Regions from separate parts of the Rhizobium sp. CNPSo 3670 genome, predicted to be linked through region 2. Evidence: riboswitches for the same ligand, from Rfam matches in the RefSeq annotation. Region 2 holds a riboswitch; each other region holds the start of a gene.
The links. Region 2 has a riboswitch for cobalamin ahead of AC13QO_RS23915 (CbtB domain-containing protein). Riboswitches for the same ligand answer to the same signal wherever they lie in the genome.

Region 1: another riboswitch for cobalamin. It lies ahead of nrdH (glutaredoxin-like protein NrdH); the one in region 2 lies ahead of AC13QO_RS23915 (CbtB domain-containing protein).
Region 3: another riboswitch for cobalamin. It lies ahead of bluB (5,6-dimethylbenzimidazole synthase); the one in region 2 lies ahead of AC13QO_RS23915 (CbtB domain-containing protein).
Region 4: another riboswitch for cobalamin. It lies ahead of cobU (bifunctional adenosylcobinamide kinase/adenosylcobinamide-phosphate guanylyltransferase); the one in region 2 lies ahead of AC13QO_RS23915 (CbtB domain-containing protein).

What each region holds. Positions count from the first base shown of each region.
Region 1 is NZ_JBXSOL010000048.1:6,683-11,234, reverse strand. Features, by position in the region: gene AC13QO_RS27660 (heavy metal translocating P-type ATPase) at 1-1,792, shown strand, start outside; cobalamin riboswitch at 2,002-2,225, shown strand; gene nrdH (glutaredoxin-like protein NrdH) at 2,488-2,709, shown strand; gene nrdI (class Ib ribonucleoside-diphosphate reductase assembly flavoprotein NrdI) at 2,723-3,124, shown strand; gene nrdE (class 1b ribonucleoside-diphosphate reductase subunit alpha) at 3,103-4,552, shown strand, end outside.
Region 2 is NZ_JBXSOL010000028.1:21,536-26,087, forward strand. Features, by position in the region: gene AC13QO_RS23900 (sulfite oxidase-like oxidoreductase) at 1-286, shown strand, start outside; gene AC13QO_RS23905 (hypothetical protein) at 271-840, opposite strand; gene AC13QO_RS23910 (CbtA family protein) at 894-1,628, opposite strand; gene AC13QO_RS23915 (CbtB domain-containing protein) at 1,743-1,952, opposite strand; adenosylcobalamin (AdoCbl) riboswitch at 1,955-2,105, opposite strand; gene AC13QO_RS23920 (histidine phosphatase family protein) at 2,184-2,732, shown strand; gene AC13QO_RS23925 (putative bifunctional diguanylate cyclase/phosphodiesterase) at 3,207-4,552, shown strand, end outside.
Region 3 is NZ_JBXSOL010000004.1:224,510-229,061, forward strand. Features, by position in the region: gene AC13QO_RS05815 (RNA polymerase sigma factor) at 1-44, opposite strand, end outside; gene AC13QO_RS05820 (YciI family protein) at 41-403, opposite strand; gene AC13QO_RS05825 (DUF2865 domain-containing protein) at 683-1,783, shown strand; gene bluB (5,6-dimethylbenzimidazole synthase) at 1,787-2,476, opposite strand; cobalamin riboswitch at 2,519-2,704, opposite strand; gene AC13QO_RS05835 (3-deoxy-7-phosphoheptulonate synthase) at 2,986-4,050, shown strand; gene AC13QO_RS05840 (TolB family protein) at 4,047-4,552, opposite strand, start outside.
Region 4 is NZ_JBXSOL010000016.1:74,254-78,805, reverse strand. Features, by position in the region: gene cobN (cobaltochelatase subunit CobN) at 1-835, opposite strand, end outside; gene cobW (cobalamin biosynthesis protein CobW) at 839-1,894, opposite strand; gene cobU (bifunctional adenosylcobinamide kinase/adenosylcobinamide-phosphate guanylyltransferase) at 1,901-2,410, opposite strand; cobalamin riboswitch at 2,809-3,204, opposite strand; gene AC13QO_RS18190 (chloride channel protein) at 3,431-4,552, shown strand, end outside.

The DNA of each region.
Region 1 (4,552 bases), on a different contig from region 2:
TGCCGTCGGCCATCTCGTGCCGGCGATCGCATCCTATGCCTTCATCGTCGCCATCCTGGTCGGCCTGGTGCCGATCGCGCGCCGCGCCGTCATGGCGGCTCTCTCCGGCACGCCGTTTTCGATCGAGATGCTGATGACGATCGCCGCCGTCGGCGCTGTTATCATCAATGCCGGCGAGGAAGCGGCAACGGTCGTATTCCTGTTTCTCGTCGGCGAGTTGCTCGAAGGCGTGGCGGCGGGCAAGGCGCGTGAAAGCATACAATCGCTGACGGCCCTGGTGCCGAAGACTGCGCTGCTCGAAGACAATGGGCAGAAGCGAGAGGTGCCGGCTGAAAGCCTTGCCGTCGGCACGGTTATCATGGTTCGCCCCGGCGATCGCATCTCTGCCGACGGCGTCATCGTATCAGGCGAGAGCGCGATCGACGAGGCTCCGGTGACGGGCGAGAGCACGCCGGTGCGCAAGGGCGTCGACGCCGTGGTCTATGCCGGTACGGTCAATGGCGATGCGGTGCTGAGGGTTCGCGTCACGGCGGCTGCTGCCGACAATACCATCGCCCGCGTCGTCAAGCTGGTGGAAGAAGCGCAGGAATCGAAGGCGCCGACGGAGCGCTTCATCGAGCGGTTTTCGCGCTACTACACGCCGGGTGTGGTCGTCGTTGCCGCGCTGGTCGCGGTCGTTCCGCCGCTGTTCTTCGGCGGCGCGTGGAGTGAGTGGATCTACAAGGGTCTTGCCATCCTGCTGATCGGCTGCCCTTGCGCCCTCGTCATCTCGACGCCGGCGGCGATCGCGGCTTCGCTGTCGGCGGGCGCGAGGCGCGGGCTGCTGATGAAGGGCGGTGCGGTCCTGGAGACGCTCGGCAAGGTGACGATGGTCGCCTTCGACAAGACGGGCACGCTGACGGAAGGCAAGCCTCGGGTGACCGACATCCTTTCCTTTGGATTGGGTGAGGCGCAGCTCCTGTCGCGCGCGGCGGTGCTCGAGCAGGGCTCCAGCCATCCCCTGGCACAGGCGATTCTCCACCGCGCCAAGGCGGACAGCGTGCCCGTGCCACCCGCCTTCGAGCTGGAAGCGCTGCCGGGCAAGGGTGTCACCGGCAAAATCGGCGGCGAGGCAGTTGATCTCTTGTCGCCGCCCGCCGCCCGCGAGCGGGCGGCACTTGACGCGGAACAGGAGGCGCGTATTGCAGGGCTCAATGATGAGGGCAAGAGCGTGTCGGTGCTGCTCGTCAATGGCGCTGCGGCCGGCCTGATCGCCATGCGCGACGAGCCGCGCGAGGACGCCGCGGCCGGGCTCTCGGCGCTCAAATCGGCCGGGGTCAAGGCGATGATGCTGACCGGCGACAACAAGCGGACGGCGGCAGCCGTCGCAGACATGCTCGGCATCGACTGGCGGGGCGAGATGATGCCCGAGGACAAGCAGCGGGTCGTCGGCGAATTGAAGCGCAAGGGCTTCATAGTCGCCAAGGTCGGCGACGGCATCAACGACGCGCCGGCGCTCGCCGCCGCCGACATCGGTATCGCCATGGGCGGCGGCACCGATGTGGCGCTGGAGACGGCCGATGCCGCCGTGCTGCACGGGCGCGTTGGCGACGTGGCGCGAATGATCGCGCTTTCGCAGCGGACGATGCGCAATATCCTCGAGAATATCACCATTGCACTCGGGCTGAAGGCTGTCTTCCTGGTGACCACGATCATCGGGATCACCGGGCTCTGGCCGGCGATTCTCGCCGATACCGGAGCCACCGTGCTGGTTACGATCAACGCGCTCAGGCTGCTCCGCGTAGAGGAATAAATCCTTTCCTCTTCGGAGCGCCGATTAGGGCCGATCCGGAATCGAAAACCGCAGAGCCGGCTACAGGCCGGCTCTCGTCGTTCAGGCCTTCTCCACAGTTCGTTTTGTTTAAGCCTTCATTATCCATGTTTTTCACAGGAACGCAGTAATTTCAAACCTGCCGTAACGCAACGCACAAACCATCCGTTGACGTGAATTTCGATTCGCGTACTATATCTAGTGTTCAAGGTTCCTTCGATTCGTGAGGATCGTGGGCTAAGACGGGAATACGGTGCGTCTCGCCATGAGGGTGGGGCAAGGCCGGAGCTGCCCCCGCAACTGTGAGCGGAGAGCAACTGTCCGATTTCGGGTCACTGGGGCATGATACCTCGGGAAGGCTGGGCAGGTGCTTCGACCCGTGAGCCAGGAGACCTGCCTTGAATGAAACGTCCACGGGCGGGGTGTCCGGAAGGTCGCGTGCATGCAGCGGAATGATCCGCGGCTGTTGCGCTGCCCCGAACGACCGCATGAGCACTTCGGGGTTTGAAGTCATGTCGAGAGCATCAAGGCCGGCGCCCGCGCACATCCTGCGAGGGACCAAGTCAGGCGTTTAAAGCGCCAACCTTGCCAGATCACTATCAAGCATTTCCCCGGACGCCGCATGGCGCCCGATCCCAGTCCTGCGTCCTGAATTCATTGACTTCACGAGGAACATGATGAGCGTTACCGTTTACAGCAAGCCGGCCTGTGTCCAATGCACGGCCACTTACCGCGCCCTCGATCGCCTTGGCGTGGATTATGAGATCGTCGATATTTCCGAGGATGCCGAAGCGCTCGATCGCGTGCGTGGCATGGGCTACATGCAGGTTCCGGTCGTCGTTGCCGGCGAGCAGCATTGGGCGGGCTTCCGCCCCGACATGATCAGCGCGCTCTCCTGACCGGAGAAAAGCGGTGGGGCTGATCGTCTATTATTCCAGCCGATCCGGGAACACCCATCGTTTCGTCGAGAAGCTGGGATTGCGCGCGGCGCGCATCCCCCTCGGCGCTGAGGCCATCCACATTCGCGAACCCTATGTGCTGATCTCGCCTACCTATTGCGGAAACGGCGGTAAAGGGGCCGTGCCCGAGCAGGTGATCCGCTTCCTCAACGAGGCGGAAAACCGCTCCAACATCCGCGGCGTGATTGCTGCGGGCAACAGCAATTTCGGCGAGACCTATGGCCTCGCCGGCGATGTCATCTCGAAGAAGTGCCAGGTGCCGTACCTCTACAGGTTCGAGCTCCTGGGAACTGCCGAGGATATCGCCAATGTCAAAGACGGGATGGGACGATTTTGGACACGGGAACACATCTGACGCGGGACGCGGGCGCAAAACCGCTGAAAGCGGCCGAAACACTCGACTATCATGCACTGAACGCGATGCTGAACCTCTACGACGACGAGGGAAAGATCCAGCTCGACAAGGATCGCATGGCGGCCAGGCAATATTTCCTGCAGCATGTGAACCAGAACACCGTGTTCTTTCACAATCTTCGGGAAAAGCTCGATTACCTCGTCACGGAGGGCTATTACGAGCAGGAGGTTCTCGACCAGTATTCCTTCAATTTCGTCCGCGACCTGTTCGATCAGGCCTATGCCAGGAAATTCCGGTTTCCTACCTTCCTCGGGGCTTTCAAATATTACACCAGCTATACGCTGAAGACCTTCGACGGAAAGCGATATCTCGAGCGCTACGAAGACCGCATCTGCATGGTGGCGCTGGCTTTGGCGCGCGGCGATGAGGCCCTTGCTCGCGACATAGTCGACGAGATCATTTCCGGCCGCTTCCAGCCGGCAACGCCCACCTTCCTCAATGCCGGCAAGAAGCAGCGCGGCGAACTCGTTTCCTGTTTCCTGCTGCGCGTCGAGGACAACATGGAATCGATCGGCCGGTCGATCAATTCGGCGCTGCAGTTGTCGAAACGCGGCGGCGGCGTGGCCCTGTCGCTGACCAATATCCGCGAGGCGGGCGCGCCGATCAAGCAGATCGAAAACCAGTCCTCCGGCATCATCCCCGTCATGAAGCTCCTGGAAGACAGCTTCTCCTATGCCAATCAGCTCGGTGCGCGGCAGGGGGCGGGTGCGGTTTATCTGAACGCCCATCATCCCGATATCATGCGCTTTCTCGACACCAAGCGTGAAAACGCCGATGAGAAAATCCGCATCAAGACGCTGTCGCTCGGCGTTGTCGTGCCCGACATCACCTTCGAACTCGCCAAGAACAATGAGGACATGTACCTGTTCTCGCCCTACGACGTGGAACGGGTCTACGGCGTGCCTTTCACCGAGATTTCGGTGACGGAGAAGTACCGGGAAATGGTGGCGGACGCCCGCATCTCGAAGAAGAAGATCAAGGCGCGCGAATTCTTCCAGGTGATCGCCGAAATCCAGTTCGAAAGCGGCTACCCCTACATCATGTTCGAGGACACGGTGAACCGCTCGAACCCGATTGCCGGGCGCATCTCCATGAGCAACCTATGCTCGGAGATCCTGCAGGTGAGCGAGGCGAGCGACTATTATGACGACCTTTCCTACAAGCATCTCGGCAAGGATATTTCCTGCAATCTCGGCTCCCTGAACATTGCTGCGGCGATGGATTCGACCGACTTCGGCAAGACGATCGAGACCTCGATCCGGGCGCTGACAGCGGTGTCCGATATGAGCCATATCTCCTCAGTTCCTTCGATCGAGAAAGGCAATGACGAGAGCCATGCGATCGGCCTCGGGCAGATGAACCTGCACG
Region 2 (4,552 bases):
AGCCTACGTGATGCTGACGAGCTATGACGGCTACACCACCAATCTGCCGCTCGCCGATTTCGCCGCCGAGGATGCGATCCTGGCGACCTCCTGGGAAGGCCTGCCGCTGACACCGGAGCACGGCGGCCCAATGCGCCTCGTCGTGCCGCATCTTTATTTCTGGAAAAGCGCCAAATGGCTGCGCCGCATCGAGTTGCTCGCCGCCGACGAGGCCGGCTTCTGGGAAAAGAACGGCTACCATATGTATGGCGATCCGTGGCGCGAGCAGCGCTATTCCGACGACTGAGCCTTCGGCCGCAGGAAACGGCGAAGCGTCAGGATGGCAAGCCCCAACATGGCGGCCAACGCCGTCAGAGACGCCATGCTGGCAGGATGCAGCGGCACCTTGCTCCAGCTCGGCTTGACGATATTGGCGGTATTGAATGCCTCGCCGCTGAACTGGCAGGTAATAAAGGCAAGCCCGCGACCCGCCATCTCGGCGTCGATGGCCGAGATGATTTCGCCCGCCGCGGTTGCCTCCCGCGGCATCTCACGCATCGCCAGCAGCACGGCTTTCGTCGCCGCGAGATAGGCATGGGCGCATTCGTTGAACGGGCTCTCCTCGTCCGTCACGCTGCCGGGCATCCGACCCCAGACGCAATAGGAATACTGGATTTCGGCGTAGTTCAGGACACGCCGGAACGATTCGTTCGTATCGGCAGCCCGTGACGCCAGCATGCTGATGCTGCTGCGATACTCCGAAATGATCGCCATCTCGCCGTGGGAAATTGCCGGAATATCGAGCCCGGTATCGGAGCCGCCAGAGCTGCTCCCATGGCCGAAAGCATTTCCGATAAACATTGGCAACAGGCTCGCGATGAGACCGAGAAAGGCAAACCTTCCGATATGCCGCATCACCGGAACGCCGGCCGCAGTCCACTCTTGGCGGCAAGACCCCTTTCTGCCAGCGCTCCGAAAACCAGACCGAGCGTTGCCCAAAGGATTGCATGCATGCCGAGCGAGGTGGTGCGGAACCGCCAGAGTACCATCGCCGAGAAATTCTCGGGCACCTCGTTGATCGGCGGCAACAGATAAAGCACGAAGCCGATGAAGACGAGATAGGCGATGCCGGCGATGATCGCGCCGTTCCAGAGACCGAAGCGCTCGCCAAGGCGGCGCGACAGCGCGATCGCGGCAACCAGCGAGGCGAGCGAAACGACAATCATCAGGAAGAACAGCTCGGTCCTGACGCCGATCGTTTCGGGATTGCCGACCGCCGGGGGGGTGGCCGGATATTTGATTCCGGGAACAAGCACCACTGCCACGAAGGCGGCAATGGCGATGACGGCCGAGGTGCCGCGCGCCGAGAGGCTGCTGAAGCGGCCATGTACGAAGGCGAAGGCGAGCGAAAAGAGCCCGCCGACGGCGATACTGTAGGCCATGACGCCGGTGAAAAGGCCGAGACCAGCCTGCGTGGCCCGGCTGACGATTTCAGGTTCGGCAGCTTCGCCCGCCGCCTCAGCGCTCGCCTCCTCGAAGGCGATTGCCGCATCAACCAGCGGCTCGCCGAAGATATGGGCGAAAGCGAAAACGAGGATGCCAGCAATCAGGCCCGCGAGCATGCCGCGAAGCAGAAGCTTTCCAACCATGTCAGTATTCCCCCTAAGCATGTCGCGCAAAAGTGTGCAGCGGTTTTGCGACAACGACATGTGTAAACAAAGACCTAAAGCGCGAGAAGCGAATCTGAAAGATCGCGATGCGCTTTAGTGGCAGGGAAAGCCGAGCAGATGGCGGCCGTCATGCACGAATTCGTGCACATACATGCCGTTGAACAGCGCCATCGCGCCTTCCTCGGTGCCGACGAAATAAAGAACGATGAGCATCAGCAGGCCGCCGAAAACCGCCCAGGGCAGGATTTCCCCTACAGGGATTGGCGCCGGTGCCGCAACGGGCGCGAAAGTGGTGTCAGACATGTATCCCTCCGGAATGACGCGTTCAGTCGAAAGAGTGTTGTGCGGCAGGGTCTGACTTCCAGCGTAAAGAACTTCGACACGCTGGTCACAGTGGCGCGACCGCGCCGGATTTCCACCGGCTTCCAAACCCGCAACAGCACGGTTATATCTGGACGCCGAAGAGACTGTCAACGAAACTTCGAGACGCCGTCGAAGGGTCGTCCCCACCATATTGCGATGATCGGAACAACCGTGAATACCCGCCTCACCTGGATCTGTCACGGCGCCACGGCGGCAAGCCGCAAGGCCCTGTTCCCGCTGGATGAGCCGCTGGAAGACAAGGCCGCTGAAGAAGCCGGCCGGATGACCGCCCTGCCTCGGGCCGACCGGATCGTCACTAGCCCGGCTTTGCGTGCCCGCCAGACCGCTACAGCCCTCGGTCTCGACGCTCAAATAGAACAGCGGCTTGCCGACTGCGACAATGGCCGCTGGGCCGGCAGGCCGATTGCGGCAATCGGCACCGAAGAGCCGGAGAACCTCATGGCTTGGATGAGCGATCCGGAAGCCGCCCCACATGGCGGCGACAGTTTTCTCGGTCTGCGGACGCGCGTCGCCGGCTGGATGGATGAACAATCCACGCTCGGCGGTCATGTGATAGCCGTCACCCACGCATCGATTATAAGAACAGCGATTGCGCATGTGCTTCAGGCTCCCCTCCCCTCCTTCTGGCTCGTCGACGTCGAGCCGCTGGTGGTCGTTCGGATGACCAGCAATGGACAGCGCTGGTCGCTGCGCCTCTAGAGAATTAGACATCCCTCATACTATCCAGCCTTACGCAAGCAAATCGCGTCATCTCTATTGAACCGGGTCTGACCGGGACTACTTCCTTGTCCCAAGGAGACGGAAGCTATGGCATATGATTGGAGTGGGGAGCGTACGCGGCGCCTGCGCTTGATGAGGGTCGTGACGTTCACCTTAGTTATGGTCGGTCTGGTCGTCAGCGTTCCGCTGCTGATCGTCACCGCCTGAAGAGCGAGACAGGGCGAGCGATGCGACAGCACGCTCGCCCTCGTTCTTTCGTGAGGCTCCCCTCGTCTTGAATCCGGACAATCTCTAGTCTTCGAAGCAGCACCAGCGAAACGCCGTAGCGCAGCCGACGTCCCGACAGCACCGCAACGGACGGGCTGCCACCTCCAACAATTCGCCTTATGGTTTCAACGAACATTTCAGATTTTCCTGATAGTCCGGCAGAGGGTGGAGATGGAGAATGCGATAATGCCTGCGTTTTTCCGAAGCAGGGCCGGAAGGCAATGCGTGTCGGTTGTGGTTTTCGGAGTAACCCTCTGGATCCTCGGCACGGTGCTGCACTTCGACGACCGCCTCGTCTCCTTCATGACCGGTTTCGGCGAGTACGGGGCGGATAAGCTCGTGCTGGCTCTCGGCATCGCTGGCGCGATGAGCTTCATCTATTCGGTGCTGCGCATCGCCGACCTGCGCAAGGAAATGGAGCTGCGCGCCACCGAACAGGCAAAGGCCGATTGGACGGCAACCCACGACCATCTGACCAAGCTGCCGAACCGCTACGCCTTCGAGCGCAAAATCCTCTCACGGCCGGTCGGAAGCGACGAGGGCGAGATCGAGGAATGGGACGACAACGTCACGATCTTCTCCGTCGACCTCGACGGCTTCAAAAAAGTCAACGATCTCGTCGGCCACAAGGGCGGCGACGTGTTGCTGGTCGAAGTTGCCAGACGCATCTGCGCGCTTGGCAACGCGGATTGCGTTTACCGCTTCGGCGGTGACGAATTCATCATCGTCGCCTTTTCCCTGACGGCAGAGCGCGAGGAGCGTTTCGCCAAGTTGCTGATCCAGGCAGTCACCCGGCCGATCCATATCGATGGCTTTGCCGTCGAAGTCGGCGCCAGCGTCGGCTACGATCGCTGGCTTGAGGGCAGCGAGCCGCTGGAAGACGCCGCCCACCGTGCGGATCTCGCCATGTATGAGGCCAAATCACGCGGCCCCAACCATTATCTCGTCTTCGAAGCTTCGATGCAGGACAAGGTAACGGAACGTGCCTCTCTGGAAAGCAGGCTGCGCGCGGCAATCGCCGACAAGGCGATCATGCCTTTCTATCAACCTTTGATTGATTTGAAAACCGGCCAGCTTTGCGGTTTCGAAGCCCTCGCGCGCTGGGTCGGCGAGGATGGTATCAATATTCCGCCGCCTGTTTTCATCGACATTGCCGAGGAAACCGGGATGATCACCGCCCTGTTCGAGGATCTCCTTGCGCAGGCCTGCGGCGATGCGCTCACTTGGCCAGCGCATGTCACGTTGTCCTTCAATGTGTCGCCGGTGCAGATGGAAGACAGGCTGCTGGCCTCCCGCATCCTCAAGGTCCTTTCAGCAAGTCGGCTGCCGCCGCAACGCTTGGAGATTGAGATCACCGAAAACGCGCTGATCCAGGATCCCGCTATCGCCGCCATCATTCTCGAAGAGCTGCATGCGGCCGGCATCCAGATCGCTCTCGACGATTTCGGCACGGGCTATTCGAGCCTTGCCCAGCTCGCCCGCTACCGCTTCGACAAGATCAAGATCGACAAGAGCTTCATCGCCACCTATCG
Region 3 (4,552 bases), on a different contig from region 2:
CGCTCTGCTACACCTCGGGCAACGCTGGAACCAGAAACCGTCATCCCGCATATTCCGACGCATCCCTGATGCGACGAACCTCAACCGTTCCCCAGGTCGCGGCAGGACAGCGTGCCGCCCATTTGTTGGCCTCGTCCATATCGGCGACGTCGATGATAAAGTACCCACCGAACTGTTCGCGAACATCGGCATAAGGGCCGTCCAAAACGCTGACCTCGTTTCCTTGAGCACGAACGAGACTGGCCTCAGAGGAACTGACGAGCGCATTGCTGGAGACAAATGCTGCCGCCTTCTCCAGCGCTTGTTGATAGGCATGCATCTGCTCCATGAAGCGCCCCATGTCCTCAGGCGCTATGGACTTCCCGGCAGTTTCGTCCGCATGCAGCATCAGCATGTAGCGCATCGCTTTATCCTCAGTGAAACCAACTCCCCGCGGGAACGAGCGCCAAGAATAACAATTCGTATGAAGAAGGGAACTGCTGTTGACGGCTGCTGTGTCCGCCTCCGGGTGCAATGCTGTTCTACTTACCTAACGGAAGATTACCCACATCTTCTGGCTAAAATCTCGAAAATGCGCTAGGAATTCATCCAAGCTTATTAAGAGAAACACGTTAAGAGACAAGGTACGGCGGATGGACGCCACCTTTGACCGATCGACATTTTCTCATTCCCGGACGACGCCGTGAAACGCCGAAATCTGTCTCTTGCTCTTATGCTTGCGCTGGCATCACCGGCCGCCGCACAGACCAGCGCTATTTGCAACGACTTGCGCGGTCGCCTTGCCGACCTGCCACGATCGATCGGTAGCAATAACGGGCCGGAAGCGCGCCAATATGCAAATGCCATGGCCGAGCAGAACCTCGAGCTGCGCAAGGTCCGCAACGATCTGCGCAATAACGGATGCACTTCCGGCAGCATGGTCGTGATTGGCAGTGACAACGCCGATTTTTGCGCCGAACTCTCTGACGCCGAAGCCCGGATGATCGACAATATCCGTTATCTCCAGGAGCGCCGCGACGAACTGCGCAACCAGGGCGACGGCACTGACGACGCGCGCCGAGAATTGACGGCGGCACTCGAACGCAACGGCTGCAACAGCGACAATTTCTATGCCCCGACCGAGCGTAGCGCAGACGACCCCGCCCCGAGTGTCGAGGAACAGGCGATGCGCACCGATACCTTCATTCCGCTCGGCGGCGGTGAAGAGACCGATCTGCGTTACGGCCTGCCGAGGGCCGAAATGTTTTCACCGATCAGCACCATCTGCGTGCGCAGCTGCGACGGTGGCTTCTTCCCGATCAGCTCAAATACCACTTCGGTGGATTTCGGCCGCGATGCCCAGACCTGCGCCAAGATGTGCCCCGGCATTGAAACCGAGCTCTTCTATCGCGACGTGACCAGCACCGACTCCTCGAACATGATCTCGGTCGCAACGGGCGCGCCCTATAGCGCCATGAAGAACGCTTTTGTCTACAAGAACCGCGCGCCTGGCGAGAAAAATTCCTGCGCCTGCAATCTCACCGCCTATTACGAGGAGATGCGCGGCAAGCAGGCCCTGAGCGAACCGCCGGAGCAGGGCTCGATAACGACGGTCCGCACTAAACCGCCGACGAAAGATACTGCGGCAGCATCAGCCCCGCCGCAGCCATCCGTTGCCGAACGTCCCTACGACCCCACGCAGAACAAGGTTCGTCAGGTCGGCCCGCAATTCCTTGCCGGCGACCAGGGCTCGATCGACCTTGCCAATCCGGCGACGCCGGGGCCGCAACCACAGCAGCAGTAATTGCTACGGGTCGTTGCGTCCCCATCCGTCGTGGAAAACGAGTTCCTCGAGCGGCAGCCGCTGCCGCCAACCTTTGACCGAAAGTTCCGGTTCGTCATAAAGACGGTCGACAAAGCCGGCGCAGAGCCAGGCGACCACCTCGATATGCTCCGGTATGCCAAGAATTGTTTTCAGGTCGCCTTCGCGAAAGATGCTGACCCAGCCGATGCCGACCCCTTCGGCGCGGGCGGCAAGCCAGAGATTCTGGATAGCGCAAACGGTCGAATAGGAATCCATCCGCGGATTGTGCGTCCGCCCCAGCACGACGCTGCCGCCGCGGGTGGGATCGCATGTCACGCATATGCCGAGCGGCGCCTCGACGATGCCTTCCAGCTTCAGGGAGCGATAGGTCTGCCGGCGTTCGCCCTCGAACATCAGTGCCGCCTCCTCATTCGCATTCGCAAAGGCATCCCTTACGCGTGCTCGCACGGCTTCGCTTTTCACCAGGACGAAATTCCACGGCTGCATGAAGCCGACCGAGGGCGCATGATGGGCGGCAGTCAAGAGCCGTGCCACGACATCGTCGGGCAAGGGATCGGGCAGGAACTGGCTGCGCACGTCACGCCGCGTCATGATCGCGTGATACACGGCTTCGCGCTCGGCCGGCGAAAAACCGGACACCGCCGAAAGGGCATCCGCATCAAAGGGTCGCATCGTCAAATCCCCAACAACGCAACCGCCCGCCGTCCGCGCGGGTTGGGTCTATCGCGCCAGGCCGGTCTTCTGACTTGGCTTCATCCATCTGCCGCAGCCTTCCCGGCAAAGCCAGTGGCGTGATGAAGCGGCAGACGTCGGCCTTACAGCGTTGGGCACGTTCCGGCCTTGCACCGGATTCCCGATTCTCCCGCCTCGAGGGCGGGCACCTGACGGCGCATCTATTTCAGGAAATCGGAACGGAGGCAAGCGTCGGCACGTCAGCCTCAAAGAGGCGAACCCGTGATTTCGCCTCGCAGATTTTGCGTGACAATGAGCGGCCGCGACGCTACATACGCGCAATGTCGACGACTTCAGCCTACGCCTCCTCGCGATTTTATTCGTACCGCTGCTTCCAGCGGATGCGGGTCTGTGCGTAACTGAATTCAACGCGACGACAACCCGAACAGCCGCTAGTCTACCTGGCGGCTTTTCTGTTCCGCACGGTATGACCAAACAGGAGCCATGCCTTGCCCGACACCATCAATGATCTGCGTATTCTCGAGATCACCCCGCTGACCAGACCCGCCGATATCATCGCGGAAATTCCCCGAACCGCTTCAGTCAGCGAGACGGTGACCAGCAACCGCAATGCCATCCACCAGATTCTCAAGGGTGAAGACGACCGCCTGATCGTCGTCATCGGCCCCTGCTCCATCCACGATCCGGTTGCTGCACGCGAATATGCCGCGCGGCTGGCCGAGCAGCGACAGCGCTTCTCCAGTGATCTGGAAATCGTCATGCGCGTCTATTTCGAAAAGCCCCGCACCACAGTCGGCTGGAAGGGCTTGATGAACGACCCGCATCTCGATGGCAGCTACCGTATCGAGGAAGGGCTGAGAATTGCCAGGCGCCTGCTGCTCGACGTCAACGCGATGGGCCTTCCGGCGGGTGTCGAATTCCTCGAGACGATCACACCGCAATACATTGCCGATCTCGTCAGCTGGGGTGCGATCGGCGCCCGCACGACCGAGAGCCAGATCCATCGCCAGCTCGCCTCCGGCCTCTCCTGCCCGATCGGCTTCAAGAACGGCACCGACGGAGGCGCTCGCGTCGCGATCGACGCGATCCTGGCCGCTTCGCAGCCGCACCACTTCCCGGCCGTCACCAAGGACGGACAGGCGGCAATCGCTTCGACGAAGGGGAATGAAGACTGCCACATCATTCTGCGCGGCGGCAAGCGGCCGAATTATGAGGCGGCCGATGTCGGAGCCGTCACAGCGGAATGCCTGAAACTCGGGGTCACCCCGCGCATGCTCATCGACGCCAGCCATGCCAACAGCAGCAAAGATCCGATGAACCAGCCACGGGTTGTCAAGGACGTCGCGGGACAGATCTCCGCGGGCAATCACCACATCAAGGGCATGATGATCGAAAGCAGCCTCGTTGCCGGCCGCCAGGATCTCGTTCCCGGCAAGCCGCTGGTCTACGGCCAGTCCATCACCGATGGCTGCATTGACTGGGAGATGTCGGTGAGTGTGCTGGAAGATCTGGCGGACGCCGCTCGCAGGCGGCGCCGAGCGGCAGCGGCTTAGGCCGCCGGAAAATACCTGACATAGGCAAACTCGTCACCATCAGGTGACCAGCAGGGCACGTTGATCGTGCCCTGCCCGCCGAAAAGCTCGAACAGCGTCTTCAGGTTGCCGCCGTCCATATCCATCAGCCGCAGCCGCACGTCGAGATCGCGCGGATGGTCGAAGACGGAAGGATCGTAGGACAGGATCAGCACCTTGTCGTTTTTGGGCGACGGATGGGCGAACCAGTTCCCCTGATTGTCCGACGTCACCTGTTCGAGGCCTGTGCCATCCGGATGGATGCGCCAGATCTGCATCAACCCGGTGCGACTGGAATTGAAATAGATCCATTGGCCGTCGGCGGAATAATCCGGCCCGTCGTTGCGGCCTTCGCCATGCGTCAGCCGCGTCTCGACGCCGCCATCGACGGAGATCGTATAAATGTCGAAATGATCGTCACGAATGCCGCAATAGGCGAGCTGGCGGCCATCCGGTGACCAGCCATGCCAATAGGACGGCCGGT
Region 4 (4,552 bases), on a different contig from region 2:
CCGAAAACACGCTCTCGAGAACGCCTGTCGAAACGGGATCCTTTAGGCTGTAGGCAAAGACCGGCAGCGGCCGCAGGCCAAGCGCGGCCAGGGCCTCGATCAGCGCCTCGACCGGCCCCGTCTCGCCGCTCTGGACCAGGGCACGGTAGAAGCTGATGGCGACGATGGGGGACGTGGGTTCGAATTCCATCTCTTCTGTCGAGCTTGGTGTCCCACGCTTGACGGACGACGTTGGCGCGACATGCGAACCGACGACCCGCCGCCACTCCTCGACCCCGATCGCCCCTCGCCCCGGCCACCAGATGCCCGCCTTCATCAGCGGCACTGCCGGCGCCGGCTTCTCCGCCCCTGACAGCATCGCCGAAGCATAGGCGAGAAAATCCCGCGCATTGGTGTCGCCGCCTTCGATCAGGTAGGCCCACAGCCCGTTGAGATCGTCGAGGTCAACATTGGAGAAAGGAACCAGCCCGGCATCCGGCTTGGCATCGCCAGGCAATACCGCAATTTTCACGCCATTCCGGGCAGCAACGGCGTGCAGCGCCTCCAGCGCATAATGGAAATAGCTGGCGCCGCCGAGCGCACGCACGACGATCAACTTGGCGTGCCGGGCCGTTCGCTCGACATAGGTATCGACCGACATTGGATGCTTGAGGCTCATCAGATTCGCGAGCCTCAGCGAATGCGGCATCCCTTCACACTCGTGATAGGCGGCAGCAATCGCGGCGAGTTCGGTGTCGGCAGCCGAAAGAAACAGTATATCGCCGGGCGACTGGCCGAGGTCGATCGCCTCCTCGCCGTCGCTGATCGTTCCCTGCTGGGCAAGAAGCAGATGCATCGATTATCCCTGAACGAGCGCTTCGATCGTCTTGCGTACCGCGTCCTCGTTCATTTCATGCAAGCCGATGACGACGAGGCGCGTGCGGCGCGCCTCGTCCGCTGCCCAGGCGCGGTCGAAATACTGGTCGATGCGGCTGCCGACGGCCTGCAGTTGCAGGCGCATGGGCTTGCCCGAGACGTCGATGAAGCCTTTGAGGCGCAGCACATCATGCTCGGCGATGATGCCCTTCAGCTTCTCGACAAAGCCCGTCGGATCGGAAACAGCGCCGAGTTCGACAACGAAGCTTTCGAATTCGTCGTGGTCGTGTGGCGCCCCCTCCTCGTGCTCCAGCTCGTGATGGGACTTGCGGTTGGCGATATCGTCTTCCGTGCCGATGCCGAGGCCGAGCAGCACGCCTGCCGGCACCTCGCCATTCCTGGCTTCGATCATGACCGGCTTGCGGGCAATGCGGGAGGCGACTTCGCTCTTCACGCGGTCAAGGCCATCGCCATCGATCAGGTCGGTCTTGTTGAGCACGATGAGATCGGCGCATGTGAGCTGGTCTTCGAACAGCTCCTCGATCGGGCTCTCATGATCGAGCGAGTCGTCCTCGCTGCGCGCCGCCTCGACTGCATCATGGTCGTCGGCGAAACGGCCGGCGGCAACGGCCGCACTGTCGACGACCGTAATGACGCCGTCGACGGTCACCTGGGTGCGGATATCAGGCCAGTTGAAGGCGGCGACCAGCGGCTGCGGCAGGGCGAGGCCGGAGGTTTCGATGACGATATGGTCGGGCCGCTGTTCGCGCTCCAGCAGCTTCGTCATCGTTGGAATGAAATCGTCGGCGACGGTGCAGCAGATGCAGCCATTGGTGAGCTCGATAATGTCGTCCTCGCTGCAATTCTCCGCGCCGCAGCCCTTCAGGACCTCGCCATCGACACCGAGATCGCCGAACTCGTTGATGATAAGCGCAATCTTTTTGCCGCCGGAATTGGTGAGCAGGTTGCGGATCATCGTCGTCTTGCCGGCGCCGAGGAAGCCGGTGATGACGGTTGCGGGGATTTTCTGCTGGTTCATGGAACTTCAACCCTTCATTTTCAGCGGCAGACCGGCCGCGATGAAATAGACCTCGTCGGCCTTCGCCGCGATTGTTTGGTGCAGCCGTCCGGCATGATCGCGAAAATCGCGCGCCATGCGATTGTCAGGCACGATGCCGAGACCAACCTCGTTGGAAACGAAGACGAGTTGCGCCTTGGCGCCGGGGAGGAAATCGGCGAGCGCGGCAAATTCCACAGCCATCTCGCGCTCCGCCATCATCAGGTTGGTCACCCAGAGCGTCAGGCAATCGACAAGCACAATGCGTCCCTCGCCATCGATGGCGGCAAGCACGCCGAAAAGATCGAGCGGCTCCTCATGCGTCATCCAGGAAGGGCCGCGATCGGTCCTGTGCTGGGCAATACGCTTCTGCATCTCCTCGTCCCAGGCACGGCCGGTGGCGAGATAGTGGCGCTCGAGGCCGCTTGCCATAACGAGATTTTCGGCGAAACGGGATTTGCCGGAGCGTGCCCCGCCGAGGATGAGCGTGGTGGTCATGCCCGAATATTCCTCTGAGGAGGCGTGCCGCTGCAGCTTGTTCTAGTTTTAACTTTATGAGCCACGGTAGCCAAAACTTTGCTTGGGAAAGCCGCGCCACCCCATTCACTTCCCTCATTCCTGTGCTTGTCACAGGAATCCAGCGTGCCCAAGTCCTTGGGCACGGAAGGCTCATTCGTTGCCTGCGCATAATTAATCACGGCGCGGACGGGCCGTGGCCGGATTCCTGTGACAAGCACAGGAATGAGGGAGGAAAGGAAGGCGCGTAATACGCAGACATAACCTGAAGGCGACGAACCGGCACCTCTCATACGCACCACCAGAGGCGGCGCTAGCTTCGTTCTTTCAGCCAAAACAACCTCCGTGCTGGCAGCGGGTCTCTTGCCCAGGTTTGGGCTGTTCGCCCGGCACGGAAGGCAGGTCTCCTGGCTCGTGGTTATCGGCGGCGATCGGGGGCGAACCGGAAGCCCGGTCGCCCCTGATCGTGCCAGCGGATCTGCCTCGCCTTCCCGGCTGCCTCGGTGAAAAGGTGGACGATTCGTAGAGTTAGAGGCGTCCGACCCCGGTTGATCACCATGCATTTCCAGTGGCTTTTCCGGCATGTCGCCCATCCCGCCCGCCTGCACTATTGCGGTTAGGCCGGAAGAGGTCCGATGCCGGATGGAAGACCCTGACCGCTCTACAGTCGCGGGGTCGGCTGTGATGAAGGCGCCCGATGTGGGTCCGCCCCGTCACATTCCCTTTTCATCCGGAAGGCGAAATGCCGATCCGGAACCATCCGTTATTCCTCAGATGGTTAGGCAAGCCGGCGGGTGAAGTCAACCGACCTTCGCCACCGCCTTCCCGCTGGACTGCGCGAAAGGCCGGCCAACACCACTGACCCCACCGGAAATATCGTCTTTTATCAGCGGCTTACGTCATGAATATTTGATGTGACCGTCGGCTTTTCGCCGCAATTGCGTTGCAAGGCGACTGCACCCCCGCCCTTGACCCGGCCTCTCCTCGCCTAGTTGTCTAGCCATGCTTATGAAATTGGATCGGCGCCGCCTGAGCGCGCTGCGTGTTTTCTTCGATCCGGGGCGACTGCGCGCCCTGACGCGCCGCAGCGAAGTCGGCCTGTCCCTGGCCGGCGCCGTCGTCGGCATCGCCTCGGGCCTTGCCGTGACCGGCATGAGCTATGTCTCCAGCGAACTGCACCAGCTTGTTTTCGGCATCGCCGACAGCGAACGGCTGAGCGCGTCGGTAATCCAGGACAAGATGCTGCTGCTCACCGCCCCCGTCATAGGCGGCGCCCTGCTCGGCCTGCTGCTCCTGGTGCTCGCCAAACGGCGCAAGAAACCCATGGTCGACCCGATCGAGGCGAATGCTCTGCATGGCGGCCGCCTCTCCCTCACCGATAGCATCATCGTTGCCGTACAGAACCTGATCTCCAACGGCTTCGGCGCCTCCGTCGGCCTGGAGGCCGGCTATACCCAGCTCGCCGCCGGCATTGCCTCCAAATTCGGCCTGAAGCTGCAGCTGCGCCGCTCGGACCTGCGCATCCTCGTCGGTTGCGGCGCGGCCGGCGCCATTGCCGCCGCCTTCAACGCGCCGCTGACGGGCGGCTTCTACGCCTTCGAGCTGATCATCGGCACCTACACCATCGTATCGTTAACCCCGGTTGTGGTCTCTGCCCTCGTTTCGACCCTCATCGCAAGGCTGCTTGCCGAGGGCGATTTCACCATCGATATCGGCAGCTTCGGCTCGGTCGTGCCGGCCGATTATGTCCCGGCGCTGCTGCTCGGCGTCTTCTGCGCCGGCGTTGGCATTCTCCTCATGCAGGGCGTGGCCTTCATTGAGGAGGTGGCGCGCAAAAGCTCGATCGCTCCGCCCTTTCGCCCGGCGCTCGGCGGCATCATCGTCGGGCTTCTCGCGATGATCTCGCCGCAGGTCCTTTCGGCCGGCCACGGGGCGCTGCATCTCAACTTGTCCCGCGACGTGGCGATCCCGGCGCTGATCGGTCTCTTTCTCCTGAAATCGCTGGCTTCGGCAATCTCGATCGGTTCTGGCTTCAGGGGTGGTCTGTTCTTCGCCTCGCTGTTCATGGGCGCCCTGCTGGGCAAGCTCTTTGCTTATTGCGGCCCCTATTTTGCCGATGCGACA